2 regions of the Aneurinibacillus sp. XH2 genome follow, and region 1 is predicted to be linked to the other one. Evidence: predicted binding sites of a transcription regulator. Region 1 holds the regulator's gene; the other holds the start of a gene.

Region 1 (16,371 bases):
TTCCTCTGACAACAATATAATCTTCTGTTCCGTAATACACGTCAACGGAAGTGACCTCATTTATCTGCGTCCGTGTCAACGCAAGTTCCGTTCCACGCTCAATAATGGCATGTTGCTGTCCGCGCAGATGCAAATAAATGAAAGTCGCCACGCACAATGCCGCAACAAGTAAAACAAACAGCCCATATAGCCAAAACTTTTTCATAAGTTTACCCTTACCTGTTTTCCGTATTTTCAAAGATGTTCCACGCCGGAGCGCGGCAGGGGAATCAAAAAATGCTAAACATACTGCCTTTCCCCCCCGGAAATACTAAGCGTAAGCGCAGGAGGAGGTGAGCGGGTGTGAAGCAACCGCACCTTGCGCGTCTTTTTGAACAATTGCCGGAAGAAGTGGCCAGGCTATTGTCGGATGAACGAAATCCTTCATGGATGCTTCTCTCCTCCCCGTTTCGCCATGCGGGAGAAGATGATTTTGCATCTCTCCGTCAGCCGAACCTTCATTCTTGGATCATAATGGAACGGCCTTAAACCACAGGCAAGGATTCGCATTTTAATTCCCCTACCTATCCATCTTCCATTGTCCCTGCCGCAAACGGCGGGGAATTTTTTCTTTCCCTTACTTTTTCTCCAGTCTGGCAAACATCCGGTTTGCGTTTTCAATAACCGCTTCCTCATCCATCGTCAAACATCTGCCGTCTTTCACCAGTTGCACGCCTTGAACGAATACGTCTTTTACATCCCGCCCGCTCGCCGCGTATACCACATGCGAAATCGGATCATGCGACGGATGGAAAAACACCCTGCCGGAGTCGAGAATAATAAAATCTGCCTGTTTGCCGACTTCCAACGATCCAATTCGATCCTCCATAAAAACCGCTTCTGCGCCATAAATCGTTGCCATACGCAGCGCCTCCGTCGCCGGAACGAGCACCGGATTCTGGCGGTGACCCTTGTGCAAAAGCGCCACCATTTTCATTTCCTCAAATAAATCAAGGTTATTATTGCTTGCAGAACTATCCGTTCCAAGCGAAACACAAATCCCCCGTTCCATCATGTCCGGCACGCGTGCAATACCGCTGCCCAGCTTCAAATTACTGATCGGATTGTGTGATACTTTTACATCATATTTCGCCAGCGTATCCAATTCCTCATCCGTTAAATGAACAGCGTGCGCAACGAGCGTCGGCCTGTTAAATACACCAAGCTTCTCCAGATGCTCTACCGGACGGGTGCCGTAATCGTTCACATTTTGCTGTACTTCCCATTCCGTCTCGGACATATGAATATGCACCGGCAAGTCCAATTCATGGGCGCGTGCCACAATCCGCTCAATATAATCCGGAGGACAAGTGTAAGCTCCGTGCGGCGCCATCATTGTCATAACGCGCCCGTTTGCCGCACCGTTCCACTTCGCGGCAAAAGCACTCGCCTCTTCGAGTTTTCTCGTTTGTTCTTCCGGCGGGCAAAGTCCGATAACGCCGCGGCACAAACGGGCACGCATGCCGGATGCGACGGTAAGCTCAGCTACTATGTCCATATGATCATACATGTCCACAAATGTCGTCGTACCCGTCTTCAGCATCTCAACAATAGACAAAGAAGTGCCCCAGCGCACATGTTCTTCGGTAAATTGCGCTTCCAGCGGCCACATTTTCGTCTCCAGCCACTCCTGTAGCGGCAGATCATCGGCATATCCACGCAAAAGCGACATGCCGGTATGCCCATGCGTATTCACAAGGCCCGGCATAACAATCCGACCCTGCGCGTCAATCACTTCACCGTATGTGTCCAATTCTTCCGGCGTTGGCCCTACATATGTAAGAACCCCATTTTCAAATGCGATGGCTCCGTCATAGATGACTTCATTCGTGTTATTCACTGTAAGCACTGTTGCATGAATGATAATTGTTTTCATAATATGTGAGGCGCGCGGGAAGCGCGCCTTCCCTCCTTACTCTATTTTTTATAAATAATACGCCAAGCTATGCAGTTCCATCGTTACATCCGCATCATGGACGCGAACGTTTTCCGGCACGCGTAAATTCGTTGGTGCGAAATTTAGAATGCCAGTAATACCGGCGGCGACAAGGCGATCGGCCACCGCCTGTGCTGCGTCCGCTGGCACCGCAATAATGGCAATGCGGATATTCTTTTCTTTTACCGTATTCGCCAATTCTTCCAATGGTTGAATCATCATATTTACGATTTTTTTACCGATTTTATGCGGATCTGCATCAAAAATAGCGACAATTCGCATACTATCTTTTAAATAAGCGTTGTAATTGCTAATCGCATGTCCAAGATGCCCCGCTCCGACCAACAAAACGTTAACCTGCTTGTCAAGCTTAAGAATGCTTTTGATTTTTTCCACAAGATAGTTAACCTCATAGCCAATCCCCTTGCGGCCGAACTCGCCAAAGCAGGCAAGATCCTTGCGAATTTGTGCCGGGTTTAAATCAAGCGCTTCGCCAAGCTGCTGCGATGAAACGGTACGAACGTTCATTGCTTTTAAATTGTTCAAATAACGCAAATAAACGGGAAGCCTTCTAACAACGGCTTCGGATATTTTTGGCACTTTCACTTTTTGTCCTCTCCTTCTTACCTTACCCCCACTGTTTTGGCTCGGTCGCTTCCTCCTTGCTGTTTCTTTCTGCGCTTTTTGTTCTTGCGAGCCAATCCGAAATTTCGGGTAATAAATCTTCCGTTGGCTTCACAATTACGTTTGTCTCAGGTAACGACTGAAGAAATAGCCGGCCATAGCGAGCATCGATAACGCGTCGATCATAGATAAGCACGACCCCCCGGTCCGTTCCTGTCCGCACAAGGCGACCGAATCCTTGCTTAAACCGGATGAGCGCTTGAGGCACGGACAACTGCATGAAAGCATTTTTGTTTTGCTGCTCCAGCTGCTGGTTACGCGCTTCAACAAGCGGATGATTCGGCGGGACGAATGGAAGGCGAACAATTGCAAGGCAGGATAGATCGTCGCCAGGAATATCAACACCCTCCCAAAAGCTGCTCGTGCCAAGCAATACACAGGCTTCCAGGGAGCGAAACTGCTTGGTTAATTTGCTGCGGCTACCGCTGTCCACCCCGTGTCCCAGAACAGTAATGTTCGCTTCTTTTAACCTTTCTTTCAAATGTTCATATACGCCGCGCAACATCGCATATGAAGTAAACAAGACAAGCATTCGCCCTTTCGTTGCAACGGCCACCCGTGCCAGTGAATCTATTAGCGCGCGGATAAATTGTTCTTCCGAGGAACCTTTGATATTCGGTACCTCACTCGGGATGCAAACGAGCATCTGTTGCTTATAGTTAAACGGAGAGGAAAGCACGATGGTACTTACTTTGTTCTCCGCGAGCAAGTCCGCAAGCCCGAACCGTTCCGTCGCGTAAGCAAAAGAAGAATTGACGCTTAGCGTAGCCGAAGTAAGAATGACAGATTCTTTTTTGTTGAAAAAACGCTCGCGCAACGTGCTCGATACATCGATCGGCACGCGGTGCAAATAAATCGTTTTGCGGGTTGTGCGCGTGTCAAGTTCAATCCAATAGACATGCTCTTCATCTTCTGTAAGCAACATATGATGCAATAGCTCCGCGTATTCGAGACAATCCTGCACAGCCCCGTTTAAATCAGTCAAAAGTCCTTTCATGCCAATCGGCGCGTCATCGCTTTGAATGTTTGCGTAAATCGCCTCCAACCTCTTGCCGATGGCAAGCAATAAGTCCACGCTGTTACGCACGGCAGAAACAACGGCGCGTCCCCAGCGGCTTGTTAAGTGCTCCTGTTTATAACGAAGCACCGTATGCCCGATTTCTTCACCTTCTTTCGCCCGCTGGTGGGACCACTGATAAAGCAAATTGTACATCTCACGGATCGTTTCTTTTCCTTCGCGAATTTGCTGATACGCCGCCTCAATAAGATGTTTGCTTTCCTCATAATCAGCTATACTCCAAGCCCGTACCGCCTCTTCTACTTCTTCAAGCAGCCCCACACCGCGATCCGGGTGCAGATGATGCAGCATACCCTCCAGTTGGTAGGAAGAGATAGTATCCCCTAAATGACGACTTGCTACGTCGTCAAAGTGATGCGCTTCATCAATAACCGCATACTTATACGATGGAACAATTCGATGCTCCGAATTCATGTCGGTGAATAAAAGTGAGTGATTCGTTACGATGACTTCTGCTTGCTGAGCTTTGCGCCGCGCATGGTGATAATAGCACCGCGAAAACCAGGGACACTGTCGGTTCAAACATGAACCCGCGTCGCTCTGCACCTGTTTCCAATATACCTGTCCGCCGGACGGGAGGCTGATTTCTTCCACGTCGCCTGTCTCTGTCTCCGTCAACCAGACAAGCATTTGCGACTTGCTTAACTGAATATCGTAATTATCCTGCTCTTCCTGTAGACTATGTGAAAACTTTCGCAGGCATAAATAATTATTTCTTCCTTTTAATATGGAAATACGCGGCGCATCATCGCCAAATATCGCCTGCAAAATCGGCAAATCACGTGTGTACATCTGCTCCTGCAGTTGAATCGTATGCGTGGAAACAACAACGACCTCTTCCTGCTGCTTCGCCCAGAAGACAGCAGGAATTAAATACGCGAGTGATTTACCTGTTCCTGTGCCTGCTTCTACCATAAGATGTCGACCTGACGCAAATGATTCGTACACCTGTTTCATCATCGCAACCTGAGCAGGGCGCAACTCAAAGCCGGGCATACATTTTTTTAATAACCCCTGCTCCCCAAACAGACCATCGGCAAACCCATCAAAATCAATCGCTTGTTCCAGTGATCTGCCACTTTCTTGTTTGATCGCTTTTCTCTTTTTCAAGCAGATTTGGTGAATAACTTCCAAATCTGTTCCTGGTTCGTACGTACCTTCACGAACTTTTTGGTGTTCAATGTCCGATAGCAGCATCTGAATATCGGAATGAAAGAGTCTGCTTAGCCTTTGTAGATGTTGAATCGTAACGAGCGGCAGATTGCGTAATTTCTCAAGCAAATGCAACAAAATATGCGCAGTCGCCTCGGCATCGGAATCAGCCTGATGCGGATGTTCATGCATAATGTCGAGACTAACTGACAGATCGGATAATCGATATCCTTCCTGTCTTGGAAGCAACAGACGCGATAGCTCAACCGTGTCAATCAAAGGTCCGGTAAACGGATGATATCCCGCTTCCTGCAACGCATTCTGTAAAAACGCCAGATCAAAAAAGACGTTATGAGCCACAAACACAGCTCCATCTAACATCTTCAACAATGGCGGCAGCACCTCCTCTATCATCGGAGCATGCACCACCATGTCATTCGTGATACCCGTTAAATTCTCAATAAAAGGGGGAATTTCAGTCTGCGGGTTAACCAAGGTTGAAAACCGTTCCGCAATTTTACCATTCCGGATAAGCACCGTACCGATTTGAATGATTTTATCCCCCTCTTTCGGTCGATTGCCCGTCGTCTCAAAATCGACCACAACAAACGTGTTCAATCGTTTCACCTCATCATTTTCCGCTTCCTTCGCTTCTCCAAAGAGAGGGATGCACTTATTATTTTCTATCACTCAGAAAGGAAGTGCAATATAAAAAAAGAAAAACCGGTGCTTATGGGGCCGGAATAAATTCTTTCCACCTTTCGTACGCCTCTTCATGGGCGCCATCAGCATAGTGAAGAAGTCCGGCATACAATCCGCTCTCCCGAATTACGCCGGCCCTGTGGCTGAGTGAAAAATATTCTAGCGCTTCTTCACGTTTGCCCTGCATAAGCAACAGCCGTCCTTTCAAATACTGACCAAGTGCCCGTATATGTGCGTTTTGATCTTCGGATAGGTTGCTTATGATTTCTTCAGCGGCAACAAAGTGGTGTTGTTTGAGCAAAGTTTCCACCATGCCGGCTCTTGCCAACGGATGTTGATATTTACGCGCCGTCTGTTCAAACACCTTCCATGCCCTTTCCGCCTCTCCTTCGCACAGCAGAATCCAAGCGTATGAACACGCGTAATCCGGCTGATCCGGAGACAGAGTAAGCGCACGTTTCATGCAGGCAAGTGCCTGTTCTTTTTGGCCGGACTGCCAAAGCGACCAGCCCAATCCATGCCACACCGATGCATCGGCACGTGACGCAGGCAGCATCTCACGGTAACAACGGGCCGCTTCCTCGAACTTTCCAGTCTGCTCATAAATGCGGGCGATCGCTTGGTGTTGCTTTCCCTGATATGCAAGTGCCTCGGCGCGCTGAAGCAGCGTGTATGCTTCATCAAAGCGATGGCTTTTTGCGCAGCATGCACCAAGCAACAAAAGCACATCCACATCAGGAGCCGTCCCTCTAAGCAATGGCCGAGCAGTTTGTATCGCTTCTTCGTACCGACCGAGATGGCACAGTGCAAGCGCTTGGTTATATCTGGCGTCTGCAAACTGGTCGAATGCCCCCAGCGCCTGCTCAAACCAGCCGAGCCCTTGTTCGGGATTTCCTTCCATCATGGCAATACACCCCATCGCATTGTATGAAGCGGCACAAATAAAAGGATGTACACACGTTTCCGTCAACAAATGAAACTGGCGATATGCCACATCCAGGCGCCCAGACATGAGAAAGCCGAATGCGAGGTATAGCCGGGCCACAGCTACATCGGGAGCCTCTTCCAGAACTTTACTGAAGGACTCCACCGCTTCATGGTACATGGATAGCGTGAAATAACCTTGTCCTTGACGAAACGTCGCCGCCAGCGTATATGGCAAATAAATTTCTTCCTCCGTCTCTTCTTCAGCCGTTACATCGTGAAGCTGGGAAGACACGGAAGCATCTTCCGCTTCCTCAAACATCCGCTGTACTTTAATAAGGCGGTCTTCAAAACTAAGCCATTCTTCAACAATTCGATCGCTGATCTGGCGCAGTTTCAGCACTTCGCAATACAATTGATTCCTGTCACCCTCCGATGCAGTCTCCATCTGTTGCTCAATGAGATTCAGCCGATCTTTAAGGGCGGCAAAATAGTGGGAAAGCAGCACAAAAAAACCACCTTTCGCATCAACATATTACTTTCAGTGTGACACAAAAGAGAAAAGAATATGAGCGTATTCTGTCATACTTGATTTGTAAAAAATTTCAAATATACGTATATTCATAATTAGAAAAAGGTGGGGGATTGTGTAAAAGAAGTTTTGATCAAGGCATACCAGGCGATAAACCAGTTCATAAGTAGTACTGAAGAATTAGTTAATCCGGCAAAGAAAAATGAATATGCAGTGCGGAAATTAGGGTGAAGGAGGATAATCAGACATGAAAAAACGGTACAATTACAGTAAAAGAAGACAAAATTTTTTAGAAATTAAAATTCCGTTACAATAAAGTTTCTTTCGCTTGGCACCACCTCGGCTGGCCGCAGTCTTGACACGAAAATAACCTGCCAAGACTGCGGCTGATAAGCCGGTTTTATTCCATTCCCTATTCACATTACTTATAGCACGGTCGCATGAATCTCTTCACCAAGCATCTGCTCAATCCGATTATTTTCATCCATAATGGCCACTTTCGGCTTGTACGTTTTCGCTTCCTCATTCGTCATCATCGCATAGGAAATAATAATCACGATATCGCCCGGCTGAACGAGACGGGCTGCTGCACCATTCAAACAGATTACGCCGCTGCCGCGCTCCCCTTCAATTACGTATGTTTCCAGACGAGCGCCGTTATTGTTGTTGACAATCTGTACTTTCTCGTTTGGCAAAATGTCCACGGCGTCCATAATGTCCCGATCAATCGTGACGCTGCCAACATAATTCAAGTTCGCTTCCGTCACCGTCGCCCGGTGGATTTTTGATTTCATCATCGTACGGAACATGCAATATCCTCCTGACTCGCCACAAGCATAATATTGTCAATAAGACGCGTGCGACCGAAGCGCACCGCAAGCGCAATAAGACAGTCGCCGCGCAGTTCCTCAAGCGGCACAAGCTCCGGATAACTCCGGATTTCGATATAATCGATGTCCGCCAGCGGGCTCTCTTGAATGACGGATTCAATGGCTGTACGCAGCACTGTCGCGTCACGTTCCCCGCATTCTACCATTTCCTGTGCCCGTTTCAGCGAACGTGACAAAACAAGCGCTTGCTTCCTTTCTTCCGGGGACAAATATACATTGCGCGAACTGAGCGCAAGCCCGTCCGCTTCACGTACAATCGGGCATGGCACGATCTCAACAGGAATGTTTAAATCACGAACCATCTGTGTAATCACTGCCACCTGTTGTGCATCCTTCATACCGAAAAACGCGTAATCTGGCTGCACAATGTTAAACAGCTTGGTCACAACAGTTGCCACGCCGTCGAAATGTCCTGGACGCGACGCGCCGCACATACATTCAGTAATCTCTTTAACAGAAACGATTGTTTTACTTCCTGGCGGGTACATTTCTTCAACCGGTGGGAAGAACAGGATGTCCACTCCTTGCGCTTCCGCGAGACGACAATCCCGCTCGATATCGCGCGGATATTTCTCTAGATCTTCATTCGGACCAAATTGCAGCGGATTGACAAAGATACTCATAACGACCACATCGGACATTTCCTTCGCTTTCTCAACAAGGCTCAAATGCCCTTCGTGCAAATAGCCCATTGTCGGCACAAAACCTATCGTCTTTGGGCGCATTTCCTTCAGCATGGCCCGCAACTCTCGAATGGAGGAGACCACTCTCATGCTTTCACCCCTCCATACAATTGTTCAAGTGCTTCTTCGCTTATTGCAAACGTATGCGTATCTTCCGGGAACGCTCCGCTGCGCACTTCTTCCGCATATCTAGAAATCGCCTGTTTGATGAGTGAGCCCGCGTCCGCGTACTTCTTCACAAATTTTGGCACGCGGTCGCTGCCGTACGATAATATATCATGATACACCAGTACCTGACCATCACAGCCGGCTCCAGCACCAATGCCAATCGTCGGAATCGAAAGCTTACGTGAGATAAACTCCGCAAGTTGCTTTGGCACGCATTCCATAACAAGCGCAAATACTCCCGCTTCCTCAAGCGCCAGCGCATCATCCATTAGCTTTTGAGCCGCTTCCGGCGTTTTGCCTTGCACTTTGTATCCTCCAAGTTGATGTACAGACTGCGGAGTTAGTCCGATATGCCCCACCACCGGAATGCCAGCCTGCGTGCAGCGGCGAATCAACGGTGCAAGCTCCGCTCCGCCTTCGATCTTTATGGCTTTAGCGAGCCCTTCCTGCATGATGCGTCCGGCGTTGCGCAGCGCTTCTTCGATCGTGCCGTGATACGTTAAAAACGGCATGTCCGTCACCACAAACGCACGCTTTACCCCACGCGTAACCGCTTTCGTATGATGGATCATATCGTCGAGCGTGACCGGTAGCGTTGAATCATACCCCAACACTACCATGCCAAGCGAATCGCCGACAAGAATCATATCGACTCCTGCTTCGTCCGCCAATTTAGCCGACGGATAATCGTACGCGGTCAGCATGACGATGCGTTGTCCATTCCGTTTCATTTCTTTTAAAGAGAGAGTCGTGATCGGTGAATTGCCCCCCATTTTCATTCCTCCTTGCGCTTTGAGCGATTAAGGCAAAAAAGGCGCTTGAAGGCACAGAAAAACGCCTTCAAACAGAGGAGAAGGCGTACTGAAACCATTTTCTATGGATATGGTCGCATCTTGTTTCCTCTGTCTCGGTCCTCATCGGCTCAGAGCAGATTCAAATATTTTTTCACTGACAACAACAAAACACATCCTGGTGCCATTCCGCGTGGATACGGCCCTGACATCCTCATTATAAGCTTAAAAATGATGGTTTATCAATCTTTTTTGTTTCTTTATGTTGAAATTTGCTAATTTTTAACCATGGATTTCGACATCGGCCGAATACACTTTCGTTACCGAACCATCTTCCCGGCGCACCAGCAGCACACCTGATTCGTCAATGCCTTCAGCGTACCCCGAAAGCGATCCCTGCAGCGTACGAATCGTCACTTTTTTGCCGATCGTAACAGCATACGTTTCCCAACGTTTCTTCACCGGAGCGAATCCTTTGGCAAGATATAGATCATACAATTCTTCAAGCCGTGTCAAAATCTGCTGGAGCAACGGCACGCGCCGCAGCGGTTCGCCCTTTTCGATGCGAAGCGAAGTCGCAATCCCATGCACGTCTTCCGGAAAGTGTTCCGGCAGCGTATTAACATTCAGTCCGATCCCAACAATAAGAGAATGAATACGGTCGGATTCTGCATTCAATTCCGTCAAAATGCCACACACTTTCTTGCCGTTAATCAAAATATCGTTCGGCCATTTAATCTGGGCGCTAATGCCGCAAAACTCATGCAGCGTTTCCACCACAGCGACCGCTGTCAAAAGCGTCAGTTGTGGGCACTTTTGTAACTCAAGCGCCGGGCGCAAGAGAAGGCTCATGGAGATGTTCGCGCCCGGTGGAGAGTGCCATACACGGCCAAGTCTCCCTTTTCCTTCTGTCTGTTGATCAGCAACCACAAGCGTACCTTCCGGCGCACCCTCTTTCGCCAGTTCCTGGCACTTGTTCTGAGTAGAATCAATCGACGGATAATAATAAATCTTCTGGCCCAGCACCCGTGTGGAAAGACCCACTTTAATTTCCTCAGCAATCATAACGTCCGGCGCAAAAACGAGCCGATAACCGGAGCGGCGTACCGCTTCAAACACATACCCTTCTTCCCGGAACTCTTCAATATGCTTCCAGATCGCCGTCCGGGAAACACCTAAGCGGCGGCTAATTTCTTCGCCTGAGATAAATTCGCCGCCAGCCTGCTTAAACATTTGCAACAAATTCTCACGTATATTCATCGATTACCTTCCTTGTCTGCAATAATAAGGCGTGCCGCTCATTAGGCACCTCTCCTTTGTTTACATCAAGCGAAAGCCTCAGTAACATAGCGCGAATCCACGGTCCACCCTTGCGGCCCAGCACCTGCTGTAGCTCCGCCCCACTTACAGCTAACTCCTGGAGCGTTTTCACCTGCATAGCATCGTACGTACGCGCAAGGCGCGCCGTGACGCCTGCAGCCTGATATATGATTTCGTATAAGGAAGCGGCGTTGCTCAACGCATCCCATCCGTATTCAAGCAGCCATCTCTCGCTTCTTTCTTCCGCTTCCGGCAACCGCAGCATCTCTACCAAGTCAATCATTTGCCGGCACGATTTAATAAGTTTTTTCTCGCTGCGCAGCGCGCGCAGCACGGACTCCACGTCCGCTTCCCGGCCGCAGACTAAAAATAAATACGACCAGCGGGCGGCAAGACCATTGACTTCACGAAGTCGTTCCCGCTCTGTCTCGCTCCACTCCTGCTTGCCGGAAAGCAATACGTTAAGCCCCGGCATAACCCGGGCAAGCCCTGTTTCCAACACATCCATTACAGCCCGATCCGGATAACGGCTGGCGAGCGCTTTGTTCCATTCCGCATTGATACGTTCCACGGCTACATAGCGAATATCTTCCACAAGTTCCCGGACTGCTTCATATGTAGTGCGGTCAATGGCAAACCCAAGCTGACTGGCGAAACGGATGCAGCGCAACATGCGCAGCGCATCCTCGGCAAACCGTTCCTGCGGTGCGCCAACTGCACGAATGATCCGGTTTTGCAAATCTTTTTGACCGCCAAAGGGATCAACCACGCGCCCGCGCAAATCAAGCGCCATCGCGTTAACCGTAAAATCCCGGCGCGCAAGGTCTTCCTCAATTGTTGCAACAAACCGTACTTCGTCCGGACGACGGTGATCCTTATACCCGCTCTCTGTCCGAAATGTCGTTACTTCGAGCGGTACTCCTCCTTCAAGCACAGTGACCGTCCCGTGCTGAAGACCGGTAGGCACGGTGCGCGAAAACAACACCATTACCTCTTCGGGTCTGGCTGACGTGGCAATGTCAAGATCATGCACAGGTCGGCCAAGCAACGTATCGCGTACATATCCGCCGACAAAATAAGCGCTGTATCCAGCTTCCTCCAGCTTCTTGAGCACTTGCTTTCCGGCTTCGATTACGTCCGTTTTCATAACTTCGGACACGGCTCCGTTTCGCCGGTTAGCACGCGCCGGTAAATGGCTTCATACTGACGGGTGATTTTTTTATGGCAGAACGTATGGTACGCCCGTTCGATCGCCTGACGTGAAAAGCGCTCATACATCGCCGGGTCAGACACGAGTTCTACCGCTTTTTGCGCCATGCCTTCCACGTCGCCAATCGGCCGAATAAATCCGGTTTCCCCATCTTTGATCACTTCCGGAAGCCCGCCGGCATTGCTTGCGATAACGGGTTTCCCGCATGCCATCGCCTCAAGAGCCACCAAGCCGAAACTTTCCTGGGCCGATGGAAGCAGGAGCACATCCGCTATAGACAACACACATGCGATATCTTCCTGTTTGCCGAGAAAAATTACGTCCTCGCGCAGATTCAGTTCCGACGCTAGATCCCGCACGACCGGTAGCTCTGGCCCTTCGCCAATCATAAGCAGTTTAGCGGTGAGACGCTTTTTAATATGATGGAAAATGCGCACCACATCGTCCGTCCGCTTTACGGCGCGAAAATTGGAAATATGAATAAAGACTTTCTCACCGTTCGGCGCATACTCCTCACGTATGTCGCACATATCACGCGGATAGTACTCGCGCTTATCAATAAAGTTATAAATAAGCTCAATCGGTGTTTTAACCTGAAGAACTTCCCGTGTTTGATTGATTAAGCTTTGTGATACGGCCGTTACAGCATCGCTGTGCTCAATGCCAAACCGGATCATATCCTTTAGCGTATGATCATAGCCTAATACGGTAATGTCGGTTCCATGCAAAGTCGTCACCACTTTCAGGTGATCACCTACCATTTGTTTCGCCAAATACGCAGAAATCGCGTGCGGCACTGCGTAGTGGACATGCAGCAGATCCAGCTTCTCCGTTTTGGCGACCTGCGCCATTCGACTGGCCAGCGTTAAGTCGTACGGTGGATATTGGAACACGGAATAGCTATTTACATCTACTTCGTGAAAATAAATGTTGCGATAGTACTTGCCAAGCCGAAACGGCATGCCCGACGTGATGAAATGCACCGTATGCCCACGCTCGGCCAGTAATTTCCCCAGCTCCGTCGCCACAACGCCGGAACCGCCAACAGACGGATAACATGTAATTCCAATTTTCATCGCTCGCTCCCTCTCATAGGAAGTCTTTCAACAGCAACGGGGTATAGCTAACGAATCCTTCCGCATAAACGACGCCAGCTGATTGCCCAAAAATATACTCCCGGGCGCGCACTCTCTCAAGATACCCTTCCGTAAGCGGCGTAGCCACGGATCCGGGCTCCATTTCAAACTGTGAGCGATACGCGCCAAGTGCCGCCATTTTCGCTTCCATTTCTTTGCTAATATCTACCAAAAATTGCGGATCAGTCTGTCCATTAATAAAATAAGCGATTACATGCTCCACTTTGTGCGGAGGGAACGTTTCTTCCCCGCCAGCATTATACTTGCGAATTCGCGCGTTAAACACCGCTTCCCGCACAAGAACGCTGCACATGCCATGATCGGGATGGCGATCCTCCCAATACGGCATCAAAACAACACGCGGCCGGTACAATCGAATGATGCGGGTAATAGCCTGGATTTGCTCCGGAACCGGGGCAAGTCCACGATCCGGCAATTCCAAATTCAATCGGACATGCAGACCGAGCAAGCGAGACGCTTCTGCCGCCTCCTGCTGGCGGCGCTCCACCGTCCCGTTAGAAGAAAGCTCTGCTTTTGTCAGATCGCAAATGCCTGTCCGCTTCCCCTGGTTCGCCCACTTGCGCAACAGGCCACCAGCCCCGATCTCCACATCGTCCGGATGGGCGCCAAATGCCAGCGCGTGCAGCGGCGCCGGAAACCGTCCGCTCATTTCTGATCCTCTCCTTTGTATTTGTGCACGATCTCGCGCCATGCAAAGTTCCCCCGTTCCAAAGCATGAATCAGCATTTCCGCGGTTGCGATATTCGTGGCCAGCGGAATACTGTGCACATCACACAGCCGCAACAAAGCTGTAACATCCGGCTCATGTGGCTGCGCGGTTAGCGGATCCCGTAAAAAAATAACAAGGTCCATTTCATCTTGCGCAATCAGCGCCCCGATTTGTTGATCACCGCCCATCGGACCCGAAAGCACCCGCTGAACCGGAATTCCTGTCGCCTCCATGATCTTTGTTCCGGTTGTGCCGGTCGCATAAACGGTATGCTTGGTCAGCGTGTCGCGATAGGCAATCGCAAAGTTGACCATTTCACTTTTCTTATTGTCATGGGCTATTAACGCAATGTTCATCCTTGTTCTCCTCTTATACCATAATGTTTTCCAAACCGTAAATAAGGCCTGTGTGCTCCATGACTTTTTTGATCGCTAGATTGACGCCTGGCATAAATGACTCGCGGTTGATGGAATCGTGCCGAATCGTCAGCGTTTGCCCCACCGCGCCAAAAATAACCTCCTGGTGCGCCACAAGACCGGGCAGGCGTACGCTGTGGATGCGAAATCCGCCATAATAACCGCCGCGCGCGCCCTCAAGCGTTTCCTTTTCTTCTGGATGTCCTTGCTTTATTTCGTCGCGCGCCGCCTGGATCATCTCCGCTGTTTTTACCGCTGTTCCAGAAGGTGCGTCCAGTTTCTTGTCATGATGTAACTCAATGATTTCTACATGCGGCATATACTTGGCAGCCTCTTGAGCAAATTTCATCATGAGTACAGCGCCAATGGCGAAATTCGGAGCGATAATGCCACCGATCTGATGCTCGCGGCACAGCTTGTCCAGCTCTTCAATATCTTCCGGCGTAAAGCCCGTTGTGCCCACGACCGGGCGTACGCCCGCCTCGATAGCTGCGATCATATTTTGCTTTACGACGTGGGGTGTGGTAAAATCGACCAACACATCCGGACGATATACCTCTAACGCCCGTCTGATATCGGAAACAAACGGAGCTTGAAGGCTTCCAAGACCGAGCACCTCGCCAACATCTTCTCCATTATATTTCGGGTCAATGCCGCAGACAAACCGCAGCGTCTCATCTTTTATAATCATCTTTACCGATTCTTGGCCCATCCGGCCACGCGGGCCGGCTACCGCTACACGAATTTGCTTCATTTCCCATTCTCCCTCTTCTCTTTTTTCTCCTGCATCGCTTGTTTCCGGCGACGCGCAAGCAGTTTTCGCCCTCTGCGAATTCGGAGCCAACCTTGCCGCCTGGCGGGCTGACTTATGGGCAAGAATATATTGCCCGCGTTAAAAATAAATTTCTCCGGCCACATAATGGGCCTCCGTATAAAGGGGAGCAAGCGCCATGGCCTTCTCAATCGTTCGCACTGCTAGCGTCAGCTGCTGATTGCGGGTGGATGTTTTCTTCTGTATCCATCGGCACCACCCCTGTTTGGCCTATGGTATGACAGTATATGTATTATCCATTTACTCGGTGTCAATTTTTGTCCAACGGTCTTTGTCCCGCGTATTAAATTTGTGCATCATATCATGGAACGCTTTTTCAAGATCAATGTTCAATGAATTAGCGAAACAAAGAATAATAAACAGACAATCCGCCAGTTCCATATCAATCGTATTTTCCGCCTCATCTTTCCGTTTCGGCTTCTCACCATAATAATGGTTCACTTCGCGCGCAAGTTCACCGGCTTCTTCCGTCAACCGCGCCATGAGCGCCAACGGTGAAAAGTAGCCTTCTTTAAACTGGCTAATATAATCATCGACAATGCGTTGCATCTCCGCAAGCGTAAGCAATTGCTTCCCGTTTTCCATGCACGCCCCTCCTTTTTACGTTTATGGTATTTGTATGTATTCTTATGTTACCGCAGAGGTGGAAGATTGACAAATTTCTCGATATAATAACCATGATCTAGCATTATCGCAGGAGGGCATACATGAACCATCATCTACGCAATATCTTCGCTATTTTGGTCGGCTCCGCTATCATGGGATTTGGCATTAACTACTTTAACATCGCCAACCGGCTGGCGGAAGGCGGGATTACCGGGATTACCCTGCTTCTTAAATACACGTTAAACTTGGATCCAGGCATCACCAATCTTGTATTGAATATACCCCTGCTTTTTATCGGATGGAAAATGCTCGGACGACAGTCGGCCATATATACGATCATCGGTACAGTAGCCGTGTCTTTTTTCCTCACACTGTTTTCAGCATTTCGCCATCCGATGGAAAATGATACGCTTCTTGCCGCGCTGTACGCGGGCGTGACGGTCGGACTTGGGCTTGGCATCGTATTCCGTTTCGGCGGCACAACCGGTGGCGTCGATATTATAGCCCGGCTGTTCAATAAACATTTCGGCTGGAGCATTGGC
Region 2 (16,371 bases), 150 kb from region 1:
GTTCCCAGCTTGTCCCGCGTGTCAGGGAATAGGCGCATCATCATCGTAAGAAACTCAGCTTCTGTAATCACTTCGCCGGGATTAAAGGTTTCGGTCTGCTTTTCATTCAGTATTCCGGCCTGTGCCGCCCAGGGAAGGGTTCCATTTTTCCAGGCCCAATGGTCGCGCGGCACGTCGGTAAATATACCAGATGCGTCCAGCGCGTAGGCCGGAGGCGCGGAAGCAGCCATGATACCAGCTGCGAGAATAAGTGCGGTGGTTTTTAGCTTTATCTTGTTTGTTTGCGTTGTCATCTTCTCTTCTCCCTTTCTATGTACTAAATATGTTGCATTCATATATTAGGCTCTTCATATATTCCAATGTTTGTTTCAACCTTATTTTCCTCCACTTTCTATATATTTTACCTTATATTTGGCCCTACACCAAAACATGTTTTGCAAAGAGCAATTATGTCATATGTGTGGATGAAAAAAAATATGAGAGAAAATATTCATTTCCTCTCCTTGCAATTCTATCTTTTTTATGCATACTTTGGACTATAAGGCCTATAATATTAATTTTTTTTAACATTATAGCTATGATAATCGACAAATACTGATAAATTTGTTATAGTAATAAATGACTGTAAAGTTATATAAATGCATGCTTCGATAATGGCAAACCCACTGAAAAGTGGGGACGCAAAGCCACGGGCCTACCGTTTATGCTGGCATAAACCATGGCAGCCGGGTTGCCGAAAAGCTGGGGTTATAAATAAATGAATAGGCATATAACCACGGCTGTTTCGCGCACGAAAGAGCCCTTTTTTATTTTCTTTTCAAAAAAACACAAAAAGGAGACGAAAGATGAAACGACAATATTCTATCCAATTCAAACATCAAGTAGTGAAAGAGGCTTTAGAGGTAGAAAGTTTAAGTATAGTCGCGCGTAGACATCGCTTAAACTCCCGCATCATTTATCGCTGGGTTCGCGAATTTAAGGAAGGAAAATATTCACTGGCGCAAAATAAATAGCGGATAAACACGCACGTTGTCTTTTGGCTTTTTGAAAAAATGGACTCCAATGGTATTATCTGAATTTTTAGTTCTATTCATTATTTTTTGCTTATATGATAAAAAGTTCTCTCAAGGGGGAGAACTTTTTATTTTCTGTTGTTTAAAGTATTAAAATACTACGTATTAATAAAAACACGGATGGTTCTTATGTGATTCGGGTACAGTAAAAACGGAGGTGATAGCCGTGGCCATTGGACTTACGAACAAGCAAATCGCGGAACGGCTTTCCGCCGCTTTTACGATCGAAGAAATGAAAGAAGCTGTGCAGGCATTAATGGTGGAGAACAATCGTCTCATTGAACGGCAGTTGCACACAATGTTTCAGGAATATTTAACAGAAAACCATTACGAAATAGACGATGGGATAGAAGACGGGATGCAAATTAGATTTCATTAAAAACGGCGAATGCCCTGCTTTGGGTGTAGAATGTACGACAAAACAAATCCTCCTGCAATTTTCCAGGAGGATTTGTTTTGTGGCGCATCGTCTATCCATCAAGTTTCCTCGCACCAATTGCATTTGTGGCTTTTTTTTGTTTTTGGCTTGTCAGCCAGCTGAAACCGCGGTTTACCAATTGGGCACAAATCGCCGACACAGCGAATGTAACTGCATAGATGCTCAGCATATACAGCGCGGATATAGCTTTGTGATGAAAAATCCATTCAATGGTAAAGTTCGTTTCCATAAACTTGTTAGCGTATATAATAAATGCTGGATGTAGTAAATAGATATAGAATGTTAAACCTTTCTGAAAGCGCAGGTGCAACGCATCCACAATATAATGCAATATCGCCGCGCTGGAGACGAGCAGCGCAAATGTTGCTAAGACAAATATTAGATGGTTAGCTGTATATAGTTTAGATGACATAACGAAAAAGTACATAGTAAATCCGGATAGAACCAATAATCCAATAAGAACAATTTTATGCTTTTCCATAAACATAAACATCGGTTTACGATACCAGTACAGTAAGTGTCCTAAATACAATGTAAAAATCCAAGTCGGTAAAAAATGACGTATACCTAGACCAAACCAGCCATGTGCAATTATATGAATATACATATATTGTATGACAAAGAAAAGGGTGATAACCAACAGAATGTTTTTCTTCATAATTAAGCGGCGGAAAAGATAAGCGAATACATAATACTGGCAAAGCATAAAAATAAAGTACAGGTGCCCTGCGGTTTGACCGGTCAAAACATCCTGCCAGTCTTTTTCGTTTGTCGGTATGCCCTTTTTCATAATAATAAAGTACAGCACACTGGCAAACAGAAAAGGAAAATAGATGTATTTTAGCTTTCCTTTAAAAAAGCGTGTGCCTGAAAATTTTTTTCCATCCAGACTGTGTGCAGTAAAAAAACCAGTAATAATTGCTAAAATCACTGTCCCGTAACGGCTAATCTGGTTCAAAGTTGTCTCCCAGAATGTCCACTCAATGTAATCGTCGACATCCGCAGTGTAATGACCGGCAAGTACAAGAAATGAAGAAAGCAGTTGCATCAAAAACAGTGAAGAGAAAAGTCTTTTATCTGAATACATAAAAATTCCTCCGGATTTTAAGTGCTCTACGCTTATCTATGCTCAGATTATACAAACATTTTATGTTAAGTCAATAAAAAATTCATAAAAGATGGAAAATTATACAATTATACAATGAGAATAATGGCAGGAGGAAAGGACAAGCTATAGAAGGAGGTGGCTATTATGTCCAAAAGAGTGAAATACAATATAACGTTGGATCATAAGCGACAACAAAGCAATCAAGCGACGCCTGGAAAACAGGATAGCGAATTTGCTAGCTATACCGATACTCAGGCGGTACGTCTCGATAAACGGCAGCCAGGCGGTGAGTCGCAAAGCAAATATCCGCGCCATGAATAAAAATGTAAGCTTCAGCTTTATCGGAGCTTTTTGCTGAAAAAGTCATTTTTTGTCGTTAAAAAGGTGGCAAGATCATAGTTTGATCATAATTTTGTAACTCATCTTTAATATGTAGTTTTTACAATATAGATGCATACTTCTTTTGAGAAAGCTATATATTTTGGTTGATATATTGACATTTGTATTGTGGGTTATCCCCTTGGCTTTTCCTTCGAACCGTAAAAGAATACGTATGTATCAATTCTAATGTATATGGCCATATACGGTAGCTGCTTAAGTCATAAATCAAAGGAGGTCGCTGCTGTATGGATTACAATGTTATCGTCATGAGCGGAATGGTGTTTTTGATCGTATGTTTATTGCTTGGAGCGGTTCCCGCCCTATTTTTCTATTTACGAAAAAAGAATGTGAATATATAGGCTTTGACTCCAAAAAATGCGCCTGTTCTTTTCACTTCGGGCGCTTTTTTCGTTCACACATCCTTAGTTTTTATGTGAGAATTCTTGACATAAGTAGTTTCATTCGCTAGATTCAGTGTTTTGAATCCGGTATAATGGAAAGACGAGGCACAAAGGAAAGGATGGAAACGTATGAGTGGCATTGTGGGTTTTTTGGGAAACCGGAGTGCTGTGCCGATTTTGCTGGATTGCTTGGATACGCTCGATTATCGAGGATATGATTCAGCAGGTATTGCGATTTCCAACCAGCAGCATGTCGAGATTCGGAAAACGGTGGGCCGGGTTAAAGATTTGCGCGCGCATTTGCTGCGTGAGCCCGTTATGCACGGTACGATTGGCATCGGCCATACGCGCTGGGCGACGCATGGCAAACCTTCGGAAGCGAACTCCCATCCTTTGACCGGCTGCGATCGCCGTTTCGTGGTCGTACATAACGGTATTATCGAGAACTATCCGCAAGTAAGGCGCTCTCTTATGGCACAGGGGCATACATTTAAAACAGAAACGGACACAGAAGTAATTCCACATTTGCTGGAAGAATACGATACAGGTGACCTAGAGGAGACGGTACGGAAAGTGTTACCTATGCTGAAGGGTTCGTTTGCGCTTGCCATTATGTCCGAAGCGCAGCCGGATACCATTATCGCTGTCTCTCAGGATAATCCGCTCGTGCTCGGAGTGGGCAGGAAGGAAGCGTTTTTGGCTTCGGATATTCCCGCCCTATTGCCGTACACAAGGGAGATTTATCCAATTAAAAACGGAGAAATTGCGATTTTGACACCGGGCAAAGCGACGGTAAAGCGGCTGGACGGAACAGAAGTGACGCCGCACTATTCGCTGGCGGACGAAACGGTTTATGATGTGCTGTTGCACGATTACAAACATTATATGATGAAGGAGATTTTCGATCAGCCGAAAGCATTGGAGGATATGCTGACGGGACGGTTGACGCCGGAAGGGGTGGATCTCCCGGAGCTTGCACAAATATGGACAGTGGAAAAGCTGAAAAATTTGCGTAAAGTTGATATTGTAGCGAGCGGGACATCCAATCATGCGGGAGTTATCGGCAAAAAAGCGCTGGAGCAGTTGCTTGATTTGCCGGTGGAAGTGTCTTATTCATCCGAATTTATCCATGAGCACGGGACGCTTGACGAGCGGAATCTGGTGATTTTGTTGAGTCAGTCAGGTGAGACTGCGGACACGTTATCAGCATTGCGCGAAGCGAAGAAGCATGGTTGCTCGACGCTGGCGATTACAAATACTGCTGGTAGTACGCTCTCTCGGAAGGCAGATTGTACGTTGCTGACGAAAGCGGGGCCGGAGTTTGCGGTCGCATCTACGAAAGCATATACATCACAAATCACGGCGCTTATTCTTTTGGCGATTTGGATGGCGCAAAGGATGGGAAGCGCTAGAAAAGAAGAGGTTTCGGAACTGCTTCAGGCGCTGGAACGCTTGCCGGGTGACGTTGATTCGACGCTCATTATGACGCATGATGCGATTGATCAGTTTGCCCAGCTGACGTATGATCAGGAGCATCTATTTTTAATCGGACGCGGATTGGATTATGTGTTGGCACTGGAAGGAGCGTTGAAATTGCAGGAAGTGGCTTACATTCACGCGGACGCATACGCGGCGGGCGAGATGAAGCATGGAACGATGGCGCTGATTACGCCGGGCGTGCCTGTGATCGCGTTAGCGACACAGGCGCGTGTGTTTGATAAGACGGTGAGCAATATTAAGGAAGTAAAGGCACGGGACGCGTTTGTGGTCGGGATTACAACAGTAGGTGACGATGTGCTCGCAGATGAGGTAGATGAGGTGATGTACATTCCGTCCACGCATTCGTTGTTGTTGCCGATTCTGGCGGCGATTCCGCTGCAACTTCTCGCATACTACGCCGGCACGGTACGTGGTCATGATGTCGACCGCCCTCGGAACCTGGCCAAGAGTTTGACGGTGGAATAGAAGGCAATTAGGGTTATTTGAACTTATGGTTTTGATGTTGTTTGACATTAAAGTCGGTAACCTAACATTAAAGATGGTAACCAATAAAACTCTTTAGTAAGCCAATCACTTAACTTTTTGTATAGGTTGTGCTTAGATAGGGATTTGCAACTAAAAGTTCACCAACAAACGTCGTGTGTGGTTTCGCATACGGCGTTTGTGAAGTGTTGCTCGTAGGAAAAATAATTGAGATGTAGCGGCATAGCATAACTTCGTCTTGATAACTGGGTTCATATGACCATTTACAAATAAGTTTCAACTATTCCGAGTTAACAGAAAGAAAAGAGTGCACCATGGTATTGTAGAAAGACCGATCTCTTAATCGTCGGATATGGTGCACAGTCATTACGTTCAATTCATTCTAGCATTTCAGCCAAATCTTCTTGAGGGTCCCCAATTAACTTTAGATTAAATGTTTTTTGCAAGAAGTTTAATACACCTGGTGTTAAAAATTCCGGAGCCTTCGGACCAATTCGTATATCTGTTATTCCTAAGCTAAATAATCCAAGTAATATGGCAATTGCTTTCTGCTCAAACCAAGACAATACAATACTGACTGGCAACTCGTTGATTTCACATTGGAAAGCGTCAGCCAACGCGCGCGCAATTTTTACAGTGGAAATGGAGTTATTGCATTGCCCCAGATCAATATATCTTGGGATACCTGTATTTCCTACTGTTCCAAAATCAATATCGTTAAAACGAAATTTCCCGCAGGAAGTAGTTAAAATGACAGAATCATTAGGAAGCAACGTAGCTAATTCCCGATAATAATTACCACCCCGTCCGGGAGCATCACAACCGGCGATCACAAAAAATCTCTGAATCTTGCCTTCTTTTACTGCCGAAATAATTTCCGGTGCCAAACCGATCACCGTTTCGTGGTGATAGCCGGTGACCAGTTTCTGATCCGAGTCGATATTTGCCGATGGCAAATGCAAAGCTTTTTCGATGATAGGAGTGAAATCGTTATTTTCAATTTTCGTAACGCCTTCCAGCCCTGCTACTTCATAGGAGAAGAATCGGTCAGAGTAGGTTCCTTTAATCGGCATAACGCAATTGGTTGTTGCCAATATGGCACCAGGGAATTCTTCAAACAATTTTCGTTGATCATACCATGCCTTTCCGATGTTTCCCTTTAAATGAGGATATTTTTTCAATTCAGGATACCCGTGGGCAGGCAACATCTCCGAGTGAGTATAAATATTGATTCCTTTGCCTTCCGTTTGTTTCAGCAATTCTTCTAAGGCAAGTAAATTATGACCGGTTACGACAATACATTTTCCTTCGATTTTATTTTGCGTTACAGTAATCGGTTGAGGTATACCAAATCGTTCTGTATGTGCACGATCCAACAATTCCATCACTTTGATCGCTGCCGAACCAACTTTCATGGCCATATCAATATGTTCTTGCAAATTAAAATTCACATTTGTTAAGGTAAAGTACAGAGCTTCATGGGTAATAGCATCAACTTCGGGATCTGTATAACCCAATTCCCTTGCATGTGTTGCATAAGCAGCAATTCCTTTGAGGGCAAATATAATCGTATCTTGTATGCTTGCTAGATCTTCATTTTTCCCACATACGCCGACTACTTTACAACCGCCAATCGCTGTTTGCTCACATTGATAACAAAACACGGATATTGCCTCCTTACTATTTTAATTCTTTTGGATTTAATTTCTTTTGTGTAATCTTTGTGTCTGTTTCCATTATACTTAAGAAATCATTTGTTCAGATGTGATAAGCATCACACTTTGTGATCTATTTCACAAACTAGACAAAATTTCAGGATCTCGTTATTTACTTTATGAAAGTACAGGTAAATCCTCTCAAAATCTAACATGAAAGAACAACAGGTGTAGTTAGGTGATACCTTTCTCCTTCAATTTTCCGGGATTGGTTACAAGTATAAATTCACGAAAAGGTAAATTGTTACCACTAGGAGCAAGATATGCAGCTTTAATTAGTTCCCCCTGAAAAAGTCAGTCTTCGAAACATTAGGAATTTCTTTAAAAGTGATTAGTTACTCATTTTGAGGATATTTATGGAGAGATGTGGAGGTTCTTGATGCTTTTTGATGGGTTAACTTGTCTTTTTCGTTCGATCTCATTAGCGATCTGTGAGAGACGATGAAGATTGTAGGCGAAAATGGCATAGTCTACTCAAGCTCGGGTCCTCTCTTTTTTTGAGAGGAGGGGCTGTCTTAAAAGTCATAAATGATGATTGAGGCTCACCTCTTTTTTGTCTGCATATCCTATTTATTGGAAAGTGAGTTGTGATGTTCGTATGGATTAGTCTGCTTTTGCATTCTGCAGCTTACAGAGGGCTACTTTTTTCAAGAGATTGTAGGCGACGCTAATCAGCGCTTCCGTATCCGGAGTCGACGATGATGTTGGCTGGAAGCGTGTCAAGTCGTTGTTTCGTTTTCTCCAAATGTTCGATCATGCACCACGTATCGGTTCGATCTTGGTGGACGCTGTAACCGACAATAAATTGATCCTCTAGCATCATCAAGATTGCTTGAAATATTTCTTCAATCAAGCCTTTCATTCGTTCGGAGCGAAAACGGTTAATCGTACGGAAATCTGGCGTTTGACGTGCGCTGATTCACATGAATGGAATCTGTTCACGAACGGCTTTGGCGATTTGACGGGACGAGTAGATTTTTTGCGTGTAGGCGTAGATGATAATTTTCGTCATCGTTTTGGGGTGGTAGCTGTGGCGACCGCCGCCTAGATAATATTTTGTGAAGAGGGCATTATCGAGTTGATCGATCGCATCATTGGCTTACACGAACGACGTGACGAGGAGAAATGAGTTCTTCAATATCCATTGGTAAAAAGAATTGATTCATGATATATATAATTTTTAACATAACACGCGAGAAGTCCCCTTCCTCCACGCCTCCGGCGTAGGTGGGGGATGAATCGTGCTTCTTTTTCCCTTCTATTCGTTGTATACTAGGAATGTACGTTCGTATTGAGAAAGAAGGTAATTCGAATGATTCGAACCGCAAAAGTCGCTTTTACCGCATCCCGCTCTACCATAGATGCCCTGTTTGCCTTACATCGCTTCTCGGCAGAGGTGTGGAATACGTGCTTGGCTGAAGCGAAAGTCTACTACCAGCAAACCGGGCAGTGGATCGGTAAAACCGAACTACAAAAACGCTTGAAGCGTCGTTTTCCAATGCACAGCCAGAGCATACAAGCTGTGTGCCACAAATATCTTTGGGCACGAGATAGCGCACATCAGGCCCGAAAGGAAGGGCACACGAACGTCCGCTATCCATATAAGCAAAAGAAGTATTTCAACACAAAGTGGGCGGCGGACGGTTTTACCATTCATCCCAACGGACGCATTTCGTTGCGTCGCGGCATCTGGGAAGGCAAGCGTCAAGCACCGAACCCGCCGGGTTCGCATACATGCGCCATTGACCCGGGTGAAATTCATACGCTTGCGGCCGTCGCAACAACTGGAGACAGTCTCATTGTGACCGGACGAAAAATCCGAAGCATTCACCGCCTGCGTAACAAGAAGCTTGCAGAGCTTCAGCGAAAAATGAGCAAGTGCCAGAAATACAGCCGTCAGTGGAAGCGGTACAATCGAGCCAAACAATATCTTCTTTCTAAAAGTAAACGCCAGTTACAGGATGCCTTGCACAAAACGACGAAACAGTTTGTCGAATGGGTGGTCGCCCAGCAAGTGAACGAAGTCTACCTTGGAGACGTCGAAGGCGTCCAGCGAAAGAAGAAAAAGAAACGTTCTCGCTGCCACAATCAGCGAATGAGCCAGTGGCAGGTTGGGAAAGTAAAGAAGTACCCAACGTACAAACTGAAGGCGAAAGGCATCATGCTCCACAAGCGCGAGGAACGCTATACATCGCAAACCTGTCCGGTTTGCGGGGCGAAAAAGAACGTGCGTGGTGCGGCTATACCCAACATCGGGACATTCACGGTGCGGCGAATCTACTGTCCAAAGTGTTGTATGAAAACCGGATTCAGTCCTTGCCGTTTGAAATTCAGAAACCCACGTATCTACGGATCGCCTAAGCGAGAAGTAGTAGATGGTTTGTTCCGCCCCACGCCCGTAAGGGTGTGTTGCTGAATGATTCCCCTCGCAGACGGCACGTGTCTGTGAGATCAGCGACAACCCGCTGATCGCCTGTTCTATCGAGGTGGACAGTTCAGAAACCCCCACTTCAACCTATGGTAAGTGGGGGAGGTTCATACATAAGAGACATTCCTTTCTTGGTAATTGTTGGGTGGTACTTGCATTTTACTAAAAAGGCGTCTTTTTTTTACGAAAAAAAAACGGGGCATCCCGATTACTTTTGGGACAGCCCCTCTGAAGTATTATTACTTCAGAACAGATCGATCCGACAATTCCCCTTTCGGACCGAAGAATTCGAAGTGGATCGCTTCCTCAGCTACTCCCCATTGTTTTAAAGCACCATAAATCGTCTTCATAAAAGGTATGGGACCACAGAAATAAAAGTCTGCGCGAGGGCTCGGCACGATGGTTTGAAGCCATTCCAAATCAATATAGCCTTCTTTATCGTAATTGCGGGCCGCCCTGTCTTCTTCCGTTGGTTTTTCATAACATACAAAAGAGCGTACATTTCCCCGTTCAGTCGCCAAGCGAGTAACATGCTCTCTCATCGCGTGAACTGTACTGTTGATCGCAGCGTGAATGAACGTGACTTCACGTTCAGGCTGTACTTCGGCAAGCGTATTCAACATACTGATCATAGGTGTTAAACCAACACCGCCGCTGATTAGCACAATAGGCAGCTCTTTTTCCATATCCAGTACAAAATCACCAGCAGGTACACTGATTTGCAAAACGTCCCCTTCTTGCACATGTTTGTGCAGGTAAGTGGAGACAATCCCTGCCGGCTTGTCTGCACTTTCATCCTCACGTTTAACACTTATTCGGTAATAATCTTTACCCGGTGAATCCGATAAACTATATTGACGGATATGCGTGTATTTTTCTCCTGGGATACCTATTTTCACGCTGATATACTGCCCGGGTAGAAAGGAAGCGATCGCCTGGCCATCTTCCGGTTTTAAATAGAAAGATGTGATCACATCGCTCTCCTTTACTTTTTTAACCACAATGAATTTTCTGAAGCCTGCCCAACCCCCTTCTTGTCGTTCTGCCTGCTGGTACATTTCCGCTTCCACGCTGATGAATACATCGGCAATGGCTTGATAAGCTTCCTTCCATGCTTGGATAATTTCATCAGTTGCGGCATTTCCAAGCACATCTTTAATGGCTATCAGTAAGTACTTACCCACAATTGGATAATGCTCAGGCTTAACGCCTAAGCTTATGTGTTTGTGAGCAATTTGTATAACGGCTGGCAAGATCGCCTCAAGATTGTCGATATTCGCCGCAGCCGCATAAACCGCATTTGCAAGCGCTGTTTGCTGTCTTCCTTGTTTTTGGTTTGCATGGTTAAAAATATTCAGCAACTCTGGGTGATTTGTGAGCATCGACTCGTAAAAACGGGTTGTGATCGCTTTACCGTGATCTTCTAAAACAGGTACGGTAGATTTGATAATCTCGATCGTTTTTGGACTCAACATTTTGGCTCCTCCTCTTAGTCACTTAGTTGACTTGTTTTCCAATAGAATCCTTGCAAATTCATTATAGAGCAGGGGAATCATCCGGACAGTGATATAAATCACAACCAGATATACGTGGCAGCGTTGCCAAACTCATTGTGTGCCCAGAGCGGGTCCATGTTGGACTCGTGCAAGCTGATGAGGACTAGCCGGTGAAAGTCCGGTCCGGATAATCGCCAGGGAGCCTGGTAGCAGACGGCCGGTACTCAGGGGAAACGACGGGTATCGAAGCGCCGTGTCAAAAGCCCCTTTGGGGGAGCAACCGGTCGGTCTGTAGCATCAAGCGAATCCTGCCGCCGCGTGATGGCAGCCCCAAATAGGGAACAAGCGAGGGCCGAATCGAGAGTGTCACGGTGAAGGCCATCATCGGAACTGGGGAAGATACCTAACCTTGACCAACAGGAAACGGAGACCGTATAACTGGTGAGCCCCGGGAAGTCGGTTCTCCGCCAGGAGGGTGGAGGATGTATTGGAAGAACACGGTGTAACATCAAATGCTTATGGAAATGATGAGCATGAAGTATAGTGTGAAAAACATTGGGAAAGCTGATTATTGAACTCACATTATGAAGTATGAACAAGCTAGGGCACAAGAAGGCGGTTGGGAAGGTTTTCGGGAATTTGTAGTGGTTAAAAAGGTAAAAGAAATTGACGTGCTCACTTCATTCTTTAAATCCTGCGGACGGAAAAGCAATCGCTCAATTTCAACCTGGGCAATCCTTAACCTTAAAGGCAAAAATACTAGGCGAAAAATATACACATATTCGCCACTACAGTTGAGTACATTGGATGAGGATTAGGGAAAGAGGAAGGGGGCTTTTTCCTTCTTACTGGGGTACCACCACATCGCCTCGGCGTATCAAAATCCAGGACGACAATCTACTTCAATAGTGCATAAACTTAGGAGGTATATGTTTATGAAAGCGCTTATATTCCGTGAACCAGGAAAGTTCGAGTGGGTAGAGAAGGACAAGCCGACGATTCAGAAACCGACGGATGCAATCGTAAAAATCACCAAAACGACGATTTGCGGCACGGATTTGCATATATTAGGCGGTGATGTACCGGCGGTAACCGACGGTCGAACCCTGGGACACGAAGGTGTCGGAATCGTAGAAGAAGTAGGCACGGGTGTAAACAATTTCAGGCCCGGAGATAGAGTGCTGATTTCTTGTGTCACTTCCTGTGGAAGATGCGATTATTGCAAAAAAGCGATGTACGCTCACTGTGAAGACGGTGGTTGGATTTTAGGGCACCTGATCGATGGTACTCAGGCGGAATACGTTCGTATCCCTTATGCTGATACGAGTATGTATCATATTCCCCCGGGAAGCGATGAGGAAGCACTTGTCATGTTGAGCGATATTTTGCCGACGAGTTTAGAAATTGGGGTGATTTACGGCGGCGTTCAGCCGGGGGATGTGGTCGCTATCGTCGGGGCCGGGCCGGTCGGGATGTCAGCACTCATGACAGCGCAACTTTATTCGCCGGCGGAGATCATCATGGTCGACCTTGACGATAATCGCTTGGAGCAGTCCAAAAAGTTCGGGGCCACCAAGACAGTTAACAGCTCAGAGGGAAATGCGGTTGAGCAGGTGATGGAATTAACGGATGGAAAGGGCGTTGATGTAGCGATTGAGGCCGTCGGGTTCCCGGTGACCTTTGACATCTGTCAGCAAATCCTGAAGCCTGGCGGACGGCTGGCCAACGTTGGTGTACACGGCAAGCCTGTCGATCTACGCTTGGAACAATTGTGGCTTCGCAATGTCAAGATCACGACTGGGCTGGTTAGCACGAGCATGACACCGATGTTGTTAAAGACAGTGCAGTCTGGAAAGATCAAACCAAAACAATTGATCACTCACCGCTTTCCGCTGGACCAGATCATGCAGGCGTACGAGGTGTTTAGAAATGCTGCCAGAGAAAAAGCGATGAAAGTGATTTTATACAACGATTGAATCTCTTTGAAAGGAACGGCTCAAACCGTTCCTTTGCTCGTTGTGTGCCCGGCATGGGTGTCATCTATAGGGTTCAAGTCCCGAATGATGAAGGCAGTTGTAGTCATTAGCTTAAGACAGGGGTGTCGACCGCGAGGTCGAATCTGAAGGAAGTCGGCGGCAAACCTACGACCTGAGGAACACGAACCTCATATGAGGCCAGTGCTCGCTGGATGAGTCTGCAATACACAAGACAAAGTCCTAACTGCCGAAGACAAGTAAAGGTAAATGAGGCAAGTAGATGGAGAGAAAGATGGCACTGTTACCCGGGGAGGTCTGTCTGATACGCCGAGTGTTCTTGGTAACCTCATCCGCCTTACTGTTCCATCTCATTGATTCTGTTCGGGGTCTTATATTATGTTATTATGTGCTTGGGCTTAGCTTAATTCTCATACGTTACCTCCAGTGGAATCGGGGGCGCTTGGCGGACGATTGGGCCAATACAAGGCGTTTATCATGCTCGGCATGTTGCATATGAAGGTACATTATCGCCAGTTGAGCGATTTCATGCCTTTATATCAGCCTATCAAACACAACGACCTTTTGAAGCAAGCGAACTAGCTGTTTTTGATGATTTATTAGCGATTATAAGAGCGTTTCGCTTTGACCGTATTGAAGACGGAATTGCGTTAAAAAATGCATTCGACAGTAATCAATTTATGTCTGAAATGATTTGTTGTAATGCTTTTAGTAATGTGTTAGTTTGTGACACGGAGGACACCTCGTTTATGCAATGAATTGTATGGGGATACAGCCTATTGTATACGAACGTGTCCTCTTTGGCTGAAATTAGTGCCAAAATACATGAGGTTCCCCGTTATGGCCCAAGGCAGTTCACAGCCAAAACCATTGCCTTATGGGTATTGCTCTATCGTAGAGAAGGATTTCACGATCTAAAACCAAAAGGGCGATCAGATCGGGGACGCTCACGTACAATCATTCAACATCAGCAGTAGACACTTACATGATAGCATATATTACAATTTGAAAATAATGCCTATAAGAGAATAGATAATTACAGTTGAAAATAAGACTGTCATATGAAGTAGGGAATAAATAAACATTGATTTAGCCCATTTCTCTGAATCCATCTTTTTATAACCGAAAATACTTAAGATAAGCCATATAACACTTAAAAGGAGGGCTACTAACATAAGACCGAGACTTAAAGACCCAAAAAGAAAACTTATTGCAATTAAAATGATTAAATAAATATTGGTTTGTATATATGTTCTTTTAACACCTTTGACTACTGGAAGCATAGGAACCTTCGCAGCTTTATACTCATTGTGCTTGCGAATAGCTATGGCATAGAAATGAGGCATTTGCCAGATAATTGTAATCACAAAAAGACCAAGAATAGCAGGATGTGTGACGTCTGGATAAATAGCCGCCCATCCTATTAGAGGTGGCATTGCTCCAGAAATACTTCCAATCTCCGTATTATAAATTGTTCTTCTCTTACTCCACATCGTATAAGGGACAATATAAAAAAACAAACCTAGAAACCCTAGGAATGCTGCTAGAGGAGTTGCTAATGAAAGAGCTACGATTCCGAAGATAGACATAAAGATACCAAGCCATAATACTGTTTTAGGCTTTATTTCTCCTGTCACAGTTGGTCTGTTTTTCGTTCTCTCCATAATAGAATCTATATCTCGATCATATAAGTTGTTAAAAGCTCCAGCTGCACCCATTACTAAAATCGAACCAATCAAAGCAAATATCATTTCCGGCAATTTCTCAAACAGGCTAATCTGATATGTATATAATGCCAATGTTAATCCAGCAAACATCGGAATCAGGTTTGATTTAATAATCCCGATTTTAATAGTTTGCGCCAAAATTTTTGACAAAGTCTGTTTCTTCGTTGTAAGTTTTTTTTCCTTTCGCATTATTCGCTTCTTCCCTTCTTCCCCTCTTCCCCTTTTACTGATTATCTATAATTGTCATAATCCAATTTAGAGTGACATTATTGATGGTTACTTCCGAATTAGAAATACAAAATAAACTTTACATACTTATTAGAATTTATATACTATATGGTATGTTAATGCTATATGGTATGATTGTCAAGAGAGGGAGGAAGAAGAATGGTCAGACGAAGATTAACTCAAGAGGAGCGAAAAAAGGAAACACGGCAATTACTTTTAGAATCAGCTGTTGAGGTCTTTGCTCAATTAGGCTTTCATGGGGCTTCTGTTGATAAAATTGCAGAATATGCTGGATTTAGTAAAGGGGCAGTTTATGCACATTTTCATTCCAAAGAAGAGCTCTTCCTAGCCATATTGGAACAACAAATGAAGTTACATGTGGACAACATCCATCAAGTAATAGACCAACAGCATTCATTTTCACATTTTATTGAAACAATGGATGAATATTTCCTTTCAGTTAGGCAGGAAAATCGAACATGGAACATGCTTAACATGGAATTTCTTCTTTATGCGATGCGTGAAGAATCGGTGCGTCATAAATGGTCTAACATGATAATTGAATCAGTTGAAAAAATTTCAAAGGCCATTGAGAAATTGATGTCGAAAGAGAATTATGAGTCTACTCTAACTCCGAATGAAATGGCATGGACTATTCTTTCGTTAGAAAATGGCATTGCTGTATTATATTATATTAGTGAAGGTCGTATGCCTCATAATTTATATGGAAATGCACTGCAACATATGCTTTTGCCTACTCGTCAGGAAGATTAGAAAATATTCCAATCATAACAGGTGTAAGTATATTAGTTATATTAATCACAAAAAACCTAATCCTCAAATCGTTGCAGTGACTAGGCTGAGAATTTCGTAATGAATTTTGCGTGTTTATTTTTTGTTTTCATCTTCAAACATTAAGTTTTTATAAATAATATCTTTTAACAACTCCGTATGATTATGCAAAAAAAAGTGATTTCCTTTTAGTTCATAAAATTCAACCTCTTTTTCAGCCATTTCTCTCCAAATATTATTATAGTTTTGGGTAAGCTTATCATCAGAACCCAGGATAATTGTCAGTCCACAATCTATTTTTTTACTTTTATATTCATATTTGTATTCTTCAACAATTCTAAAGTCATTTCTTAATATAGGAAAAAAGAAATTTAGTACATCTTTATGTTTTAGCAAATCGCTTGGTATTCCCCCAAGTTCAACAACTTGCTCTAAAAACGTATCATTATCTAAGTGGGATATCTTAATACTTTTTCTTAACATTGGCGGATTAATTCCACTCAAGAAAAGGTGTTCAGGTGCTTCAGTTTGACTATTTTTAAGCTTGTAATATAATTCATAGGCTATATAAGCCCCCATACTGTGTCCAAATATAGCGTATTTTTC

The links. The regulator Rex, encoded in region 1, represses fermentation and respiration genes when NADH is low (regulators of the CRP and FNR family bind a similar motif). The targets are predictions, from matches to a motif close to TTGTGAAATATTTCACAA.
Region 2: hcp (hydroxylamine reductase) is a predicted target of Rex. The motif match lies at 7,167-7,184, and genes of this name have one in related genera.

Annotation. Positions count from the first base shown of each region.
Region 1 covers NZ_CP014140.1:2,472,634-2,489,004, forward strand. Annotated here, with positions in the region: gene ACH33_RS12150 (cell wall elongation regulator TseB-like domain-containing protein) at 1-205, opposite strand, end outside; gene ACH33_RS12155 (hypothetical protein) at 343-528, shown strand; gene ACH33_RS12160 (amidohydrolase family protein) at 617-1,918, opposite strand; gene ACH33_RS12165 (redox-sensing transcriptional repressor Rex) at 1,964-2,698, opposite strand; gene dinG (ATP-dependent DNA helicase DinG) at 2,604-5,516, opposite strand; gene ACH33_RS12175 (tetratricopeptide repeat protein) at 5,620-7,023, opposite strand; gene panD (aspartate 1-decarboxylase) at 7,473-7,856, opposite strand; gene panC (pantoate--beta-alanine ligase) at 7,841-8,710, opposite strand; gene panB (3-methyl-2-oxobutanoate hydroxymethyltransferase) at 8,707-9,561, opposite strand; gene ACH33_RS12195 (biotin--[acetyl-CoA-carboxylase] ligase) at 9,862-10,839, opposite strand; gene ACH33_RS12200 (CCA tRNA nucleotidyltransferase) at 10,826-12,046, opposite strand; gene bshA (N-acetyl-alpha-D-glucosaminyl L-malate synthase BshA) at 12,043-13,185, opposite strand; gene bshB1 (bacillithiol biosynthesis deacetylase BshB1) at 13,199-13,915, opposite strand; gene ACH33_RS12215 (methylglyoxal synthase) at 13,912-14,331, opposite strand; gene dapB (4-hydroxy-tetrahydrodipicolinate reductase) at 14,345-15,145, opposite strand; gene ACH33_RS19415 (hypothetical protein) at 15,142-15,309, opposite strand; gene ACH33_RS12225 (nucleotide pyrophosphohydrolase) at 15,464-15,808, opposite strand; gene ACH33_RS12230 (YitT family protein) at 15,931-16,371, shown strand, end outside.
Region 2 covers NZ_CP014140.1:2,319,805-2,336,175, reverse strand. Annotated here, with positions in the region: gene ACH33_RS11515 (S-layer homology domain-containing protein) at 1-293, opposite strand, end outside; cyclic di-GMP riboswitch class I at 646-738, shown strand; gene ACH33_RS18765 (transposase) at 846-1,013, shown strand; gene ACH33_RS11510 (hypothetical protein) at 1,240-1,452, shown strand; gene ACH33_RS11505 (acyltransferase family protein) at 1,544-2,599, opposite strand; gene ACH33_RS19390 (hypothetical protein) at 2,765-2,941, shown strand; gene glmS (glutamine--fructose-6-phosphate transaminase (isomerizing)) at 3,532-5,367, shown strand; gene hcp (hydroxylamine reductase) at 5,763-7,049, opposite strand; gene ACH33_RS11490 (hypothetical protein) at 7,768-7,926, opposite strand; gene ACH33_RS18760 (transposase) at 8,020-8,112, opposite strand; gene ACH33_RS11485 (RNA-guided endonuclease InsQ/TnpB family protein) at 8,413-9,516, shown strand; gene hmpA (NO-inducible flavohemoprotein) at 9,768-11,003, opposite strand; gene ACH33_RS11475 (hypothetical protein) at 11,609-11,842, shown strand; gene ACH33_RS11470 (zinc-dependent alcohol dehydrogenase family protein) at 11,960-13,000, shown strand; gene ACH33_RS19385 (hypothetical protein) at 13,445-13,600, shown strand; gene cyoE (heme o synthase) at 14,017-14,934, opposite strand; gene ACH33_RS11460 (TetR/AcrR family transcriptional regulator) at 15,133-15,747, shown strand; gene ACH33_RS11455 (thioesterase II family protein) at 15,862-16,371, opposite strand, start outside.